Thermovibrio ammonificans HB-1: one gene and its partner. The main gene of each other region encodes a partner of the protein of the gene in region 2 in a complex. Links are inferred from orthologs where the notes say so. Each region holds a gene or a part of one and is shown on either strand. Other genes may lie near its edges.

Region 1 (3,309 bases), 1.2 Mb from region 2 along the record:
CGCCGCCGCTGCCTTCTTTGCCGCAAAGAGCGGATACCAAACGGCGGTTATGGCGCCCACCGAGATACTGGCAAACCAGCACTACAAGAAGTTCAAAGAGTTCCTGAAACCCTACGGCATAACGGTGGGCCTGCTCACCGGGAGCATGACAAAGAGAGAGAAGGAGACCGTTTACAGGGCCATAAAGGAGGGGGTGATAAAGGTCGTTGTGGGAACCCACGCCCTCATACAGGAGGGGGTGGAGTTTAAGAACCTGGGCCTTGTGGTGATAGACGAACAGCACCGATTCGGCGTAAAACAGAGGGTAGAGCTCAAGAAAAAGGGGAAAATGCCCGACGTTCTGGTGATGACGGCAACGCCGATACCCAGAACCTTAGCGATGACCGCCTACGGAGACCTGGACGTTTCCGTGATAGACGAGCTTCCCGCCGGCAGGAAACCGGTTAAAACTGAGATACTCTTCAGCGACGAGCTCCCAAAACTCGTTAAGAGGCTCAAAGAAGAGCTCCAAAAGGGCAACAGGGCCTACATAGTTTACCCCCTGGTGGAGGAGTCGGAGAAGCTCGAGCTTAAGGCCGCAACCGAGATGCACCACTTCTGGAGCGAGAAGCTCAAACCCTACAGAGTGGGCCTCCTACACGGGAAGATGAAACAGGAGGAGAAGGACAAAGTCATGGAGGCCTTTAAGAGAGGGGAGTTCCAGGTTCTCGTTTCCACAACGGTTATAGAGGTGGGGGTAGACGTTCCCGAAGCTACGGTTATGGTGATAGAGCACGCAGAGCGCTTCGGCCTTGCCCAACTCCACCAGCTCAGGGGAAGGGTAGGCAGGGGAGACAGGCAGTCCTACTGCTACCTGGTCACCTCCAGGGAGGTCGGAGAAGAGGCGATAAAGAGGCTAAAGGTTTTAGAGTCCACAAACGACGGCTTCAAAATAGCCGAGGCAGACCTTGCATTCAGAGGACCGGGGGAGATTTTCGGCACCCGTCAGTCGGGGCTGGGAGACTTCAAAGTGGCCGACCTCCGCAGGGACTACGACATCCTGAAGGAGGCCCGCCGCGAGGCGATGGAGCTTATCAAGGAGAACCCGGAGCTCAACGGACTCGAAGAGCTCAAAAAACTGATGAAGTTCAGGTTCGGCGAGAAGTTCGACCTGGTAGAGGTAGGGTAGCACCTCACTCCCTTAAAGCCCCAACCATCTCCCCTACGCTCTTAAAGCCCTCTTCCCTCATGTAGTTCTCTATTCCAGCTACTATCTCTTCAACGGCTTTGGGGTTGAAGAAGTTGGCCGTTCCCACCTGAACTGCAGAAGCTCCGGCGAGGAAGAACTCAACTGCGTCTTCCCAAGTGGTAATGCCCCCTATCCCTATAACGGGAACGGAAACGGCCTTTGAGACCTGGTAAACAATCCTGACGGCCACCGGCTTTATGGCCGGGCCCGAGAGGCCACCGAACCGGTTCTTCAGCCTCGGCTTCCTCTTCCTGATGTCTATAGCCATCCCCAGAAGCGTATTTATTGCCGAAATTGCGTCGGCCCCAGCAGACTCTACGGCCTTGGCAATCTCTACCGGGTCTGTGACGTTGGGGGAGAGCTTCACTATCACAGGCTTATCACAGACCGACTTTACGGCCTCTGTAACCCTTGCCGCCTCTACCGGGTCTACGCCGAAGGCAAGGCCCCCCTTCTTCACGTTGGGGCAGGAAACGTTAAGCTCAACGGCGTCAACTCCGTCGACCCCCTTGAGGGCCGCGGCAACCGCCCTGTACTCTTCAACCGTAGAGCCGTAGATGTTGGCTATAACCCGGCACCTGTACTCCTTTAGCTTCGGCACTATCTCCTCAACGAAGTACTCAACTCCCGGGTTCTGAAGGCCTATGGCGTTGAGCATCCCGCAGGGGGTCTCCCAAATCCTCGGAGGCTCGTTACCTTCGCGGGGCTTCACAGAGAGCCCCTTCACGCACACGGCCCCCACCCTGTTAAGGTCGAGGTAAGGGGCGTACTCAAGGCCGAAGCCGAAAGTGCCCGAAGCGGTCCAAACGGGGTTCTCAAACTCAACGCCGAAGAGCTTCACCTTCAACATCACTTAACCTTCCTGAGGAAGCAGATTGTCTCTACGTGGTAGGTCTGGGGGAACATATCCAGCACCTTCGCTCTTTCCATGTGAACGCCGTACTTGTAAAAGAGGGCAACGTCCCTTGCAAGGGTTGCAGGGTTGCAGGAGACGTAGATAACCCGCCTTAGGCGGGGAAGGGTGGCAATCGTTCGGATAATCTTCTCGTTGAGGCCGCTCCTGGGAGGGTCAACAACCACAAGGTCGGGGCCGTTCTCCCTGATTATCTTCAGGGCCTCTTCGGTTTCGCGGCAGTAGAAGTTCACGTTGCGCAGGCCGTTTATGTCCTTGTTGTAGAGGGCGTCTGCAACCGCCGAGAAGTTTGCCTCTACCCCGAAGGCCCTGTGAACGTAGCGGGCAACGGGAATTGTAAGGGTTCCCACACCGCAGTAGAGGTCTCCGGCCAGCATGTACTGGTGCTCCATTGCGCCCCGGGCCACCCTGTCTATCAGGTTGCCCACCTGAAAGCGGTTCACCTGGAAGAAGGAGTCTGCACTGACCCTGAACTTAAACTTACCTACAAGCTCGTAGGTGAAGTCGCGGCCGAAGAACTTGATTCTCTCGGGGTAGCCCGAAGAGCCCTGACGGTATATGCCAAAGCCCACAAGGTTAACGCCGAGAAGCTCTTTAAGCTCCTCAAGCTCGAGCTCAACCCGCTTAAACTGCCTGGGGAAAACGATTTTCAGCAGAACCTCATCCTTAGAGGAGGAGTAGAGGTGGAACTCGGCGGGCTCGGTGGGGAGTTTGGGGAGAAGCTCCTTGAGCCTCGGGAATATCCCCTCCAGGTCCTCCTTCAGGAGCGGGCACCTCTCAACCTCTACAACCGAGTGGGAGTTCTTGGCAAAGAACCCCACTTTGCCCCCTTTAACCTTAACCTGAACCCGGTTCCTGTAGTTCCAGGGAGAAGGGGAGGGAATAACCTCATCTATGTTGGGCCTCTTGATTTTGCCTATTTTCTGCAGGTTCTCCTCAACTACGGCCCTCTTAAACTCCACCTGCTTCCTGTAAGAGATGTGCTGCCAGTCGCACCCGCCGCACTTCCCGAAATAGGGGCACCTGGGCCTTACCCTTCCCGGCCCCCTTTCAAGGAGCTTAACAACTCTTGCCTCCGAGTAGCCGCTCTTTCTGCTGGTCTCCTCGGCAACGATGAGGTCTCCGGGAGCCACCTGGGGAACGAAAACGGCACGGCCGTTAAGGCGGC
Region 2 (3,212 bases):
ATAAGCTCCTCTTTGAGAGGCTTAAGGAGAAGGTGAAGAAGCTCTTAGAGGGAGAAGAGCTTCCCGAAGAGTTCACAAAGAGGGTGGAGCTTGAGGTCGCCCTTATCGCAGAGAAGCAGGACGTTACAGAGGAAATCTCCCGGCTGAAGCTCCACTGCAGGAGGTTCAGGGAGCTTCTTGAGTTTGAAGAGCCCGTCGGTAAAACCTTAGACTTCCTGTGCCAGGAGATGCACAGGGAGGCCAACACGTTGGGGAGCAAACTCAAAGAGGTAGACGCCACCGACGAGGTTATAGCCATAAAGAGCGAAATAGCACGGATAAAGGAGCAGGTTCAAAATGTGGAGTAACAAGCTCAAAGGGCTCCTCATAGTTGTATCGGCTCCGTCCGGCACCGGCAAAACAACCTTGTGCCACATGCTCTTAAAGGAGATACCCACCCTTGAGTTCTCCGTTTCCTACACAACAAGGCCGCCCCGGGAAGGGGAGGTAGACGGCAGAGACTACCACTTCGTAACGAAAGAGCAGTTCGAGAGGATGATAGAGGAGGGCGACTTCCTGGAGTGGGCAAACGTTTACGGAAACCTCTACGGAACCTCCAAAAGCCAGGTTCTAAAAGCCCTCGAGGAGGGAAGGGACATACTGCTCGACATAGACACCCAGGGGGCCCTCCAGGTGAAGAAGAACTTCCCCGAAGCCGTTCTCATCTTTATCCTTCCCCCGTCGCTGGAAGAGCTCGAAAGGCGGCTGAGAAAGAGGGGAACCGACCCGGAAGAGGTGATAGAGCGCAGGCTCAAAACCGCACGGGAGGAGCTTAAAAAGGCCCTCTGCTACGACTACCTGGTTGTGAACGACGAGCTGGAGAAGGCCTTCGACCAGCTCAAAGGGATAATAACGGCAGAGAAGCTCAAGAGCGAAAGGCTCGAAGGCCAGCTGAACAGGCTGGTGAAAGACCCCAAGGTGGTTGAGCTGGTTGAAGAGGGTAAGGGGTGCAGAGAGGAGCTTCTCAAACCCGGAAAGTAACGGCTATATTTACCACCTGCAACCTTTAAAGGAGGAGAGAATGAGCAAGAGGCTACCCCTTGAACCGATAGTAAAGAAGGTGGGGAACTTCTACGAGACCGTCCACGTTGCGGCAAAGAGGGCAAGACACCTCTACACCGTAGACCCTTACACCTTCGGCAAGGACTCTGAAGGAAGGGAGCACAAAAAAACCGTAATCGCCCTTTTAGAAATCTTAGAAGGAAAAGTGTGTCCCAAAAGAGAAGGTTAAACATGGGCTACACCGTAGTTGAGAACAGACACGTTACCGGCAGAGACTACCTGCTCACAGTTGAGGCACCGGAGCAGGAGGCAGAGAGAGTAGAGCCCGGCCAGTTCGCAATGGTTCAGGTAAGAAGCAGGCTCCAGCTGGACCCGCTCCTCAGAAGGCCTTTGGGAATCTTCAACCTTGAGGGGAACAGGGTTTCGTTCCTCTACAGGGTTTACGGCAGGGGAACAAAGCTGTTAACGGAAGTTGAGGCCGGAAGCGAAATAGAGGTGCTGATGCCGCTGGGGAACAGCATTCCCCAGAGGGGAGAGAAGTTCCTCTTCATCGCCGGAGGCATAGGCATAGGAGGGCTGTTCCTTGCGGCAAGGCGGTTCAAAGAGGCCGGTAAAGAGGTTGTTGTCCTCTACGGTGAAAGGAGCAGGGAGAACCTGTCGGGCCTGCCGTTCCTTGAGGAGTTCGGCATAGAGCACGTTGTCTATACCGAAGACGGCTCGTTTGGCAAGAAGGGCTTTGTAACCCAGGACCTTCACTCCTACACCGGCTTTACCTGGGTGGCCTGCGGTCCAACGCCTATGATGAAGGCGGTTAAAGAGGAAGCGGCCAGGCTGAAAGTTGAGTGCTACCTGTCGCTGGACAGGAGAATGGCCTGCGGTGTAGGCGCGTGTTTGGGCTGCACAGTCGAGACCGTTAACGGCTACAAGCGGTGCTGCGTTGAAGGGCCGGTCTTCAGGGCAGAAGAGGTTATTCTATAGCAACTGCAAGAAAGTTGCAGTTTCTTCCCCTCCCCCCTATATTGAGTAGTCATCACCGAAAGAGCGGAAGAGATGGAACAGGAGAAGATATTAGGCATAAGCGACGAGCTGGTTGAAAGGTGCGTAAGGTGCGGCTCCTGCCGGCAGGTGTGTCCGGTGTTCAACGTTACCCACGAGGAGCCCTCCGTTGCCCGCGGCAAGATATTTCTCGCAGACATGATAAACAAGGGAAAGGCCGAGCTCGACAAGGAGGCGGCCCACTTTTTCAACCTCTGTACAACCTGCCTCCGGTGCGCGGAAATCTGCCCCGTTATGGTTGACTACGAGAAGATAATCATCTCTGCACGGGCAAAGGCGGTAGAGAAGTTCGGCCTCCCGCCGGAGAAGGCGGCGGCGGTGAAGCTCTTTTCGAACCCCAAACTGCTCAACCTGGCAGGGAAGGTGGCCGCTCCGCTAACAAAGCTCTTCACAAAAGCCTCTAAAAGCCCCCAGAACAGGCTTCTACCCTTTAACGTTCCCAAGCTCGGCAAGGTTCTGCTCCCGGAGCCGAAAGCAAAGCCCTTCAACAGCACAGACAGGTGGTTCAGGCCAAAAGGTAAAGAGAAGGGCAGAGCTCTGTTCTTTACAGGGTGTATGTTCAACAACTTCTACACCGAAACTGCCCAGAACGTGGTAAAGGTTTTAAACGCCCTCGGGTACTCGGTTTTCGTTCCGAAAGAGCAGAGCTGCTGCGGAGCTCCCGCCTTCTTTGCAGGAGACCTGAAGACCTTTAACCAGATGAAGCAGAAAAACCTGGGCTCGCTCAACAGGGAAGGGTTCGACTTTATCGTAACGGCGTGCGCCACCTGCGGCCACGTTTTAAAGGGGGAGTACAGCGAGCTTCGGCTCCCCGTGAAAGAGCTCATTGAGCTCCTGTTTGAGAACATAGAAACCGTTGGGAGCTGGAAGCTCCCGAGAAAGGTTAGAGTAACCTGGCACCACCCGTGCCACATAGTCAGGGGGCAGAAGATACCGCGCCACTACCCGGAAGACGTTCTGAAAGTCCTACAGAACCTCTCCTACACCCCGATGCCCGAGGCGGACAACTGCTGTGGAATGGGAGGCTCATTTAAGCTCTCCCACCCGGAAATCTCAAGGGAGATTCAGCTTAAAAAGGCAAAGAACGCAGACTCAACAGAGGCAGAGGTCGTTTT

What was found.
Region 1: the proteins of THEAM_RS07090 (region 2) and THEAM_RS00815 are in contact, whole or in part, in a crystal structure (PDB 5UE9), measured with the Lactococcus lactis proteins. The link is inferred for Thermovibrio ammonificans HB-1 from one-to-one orthologs. Residues at the interface, in WP_023189152.1 of Lactococcus lactis: Leu4, Gln5, Ala47, Ser48, Met49, Leu50, Leu51, Arg52, Arg53, Met95, Leu98, Arg223, Met224, Ala225, Cys226, Ile228, Gly229, Ala230, Cys231, Tyr232, Ala233, Val235, Glu236, His237, Asn243, His244, Ala245, Lys247, Glu250; in WP_025017116.1 of Lactococcus lactis: Gly25, Phe27, Phe29, Glu32, Tyr33, Lys35, Tyr36, Lys48, Phe56, Thr60, Pro61, Arg62, Val63, Ala64, Glu65, Thr66, Ala67, Ser68, Gly69, Met70, Ile74, Gln77, Pro223, Glu251, Phe274, Ala275, Pro277, Phe278.

What each region holds. Positions count from the first base shown.
Region 1 is NC_014926.1:135,698-139,006, reverse strand. The notes cover bases 126-3,125. They hold THEAM_RS00815 (dihydroorotate dehydrogenase), read right to left. Parts: upstream 2,079-3,125; coding sequence 1,173-2,078; downstream 126-1,172. Other genes in these bases: THEAM_RS00810 (class I SAM-dependent RNA methyltransferase), read right to left, coding at 2,078-3,125; recG (ATP-dependent DNA helicase RecG), read left to right, coding at 126-1,168. Also shown: more of recG, read left to right, coding at 1-125; more of THEAM_RS00810, read right to left, coding at 3,126-3,309.
Region 2 is NC_014926.1:1,366,968-1,370,179, forward strand. What follows is about bases 231-3,133. They hold THEAM_RS07090 (dihydroorotate dehydrogenase electron transfer subunit), read left to right. Parts: upstream 231-1,248; coding sequence 1,249-2,019; downstream 2,020-3,133. Other genes in these bases: THEAM_RS07075 (YicC/YloC family endoribonuclease), read left to right, coding at 231-347; gmk (guanylate kinase), read left to right, coding at 337-1,020; rpoZ (DNA-directed RNA polymerase subunit omega), read left to right, coding at 1,061-1,270; THEAM_RS07095 ((Fe-S)-binding protein), read left to right, coding at 2,092-3,133. Also shown: more of THEAM_RS07075, read left to right, coding at 1-230; more of THEAM_RS07095, read left to right, coding at 3,134-3,212.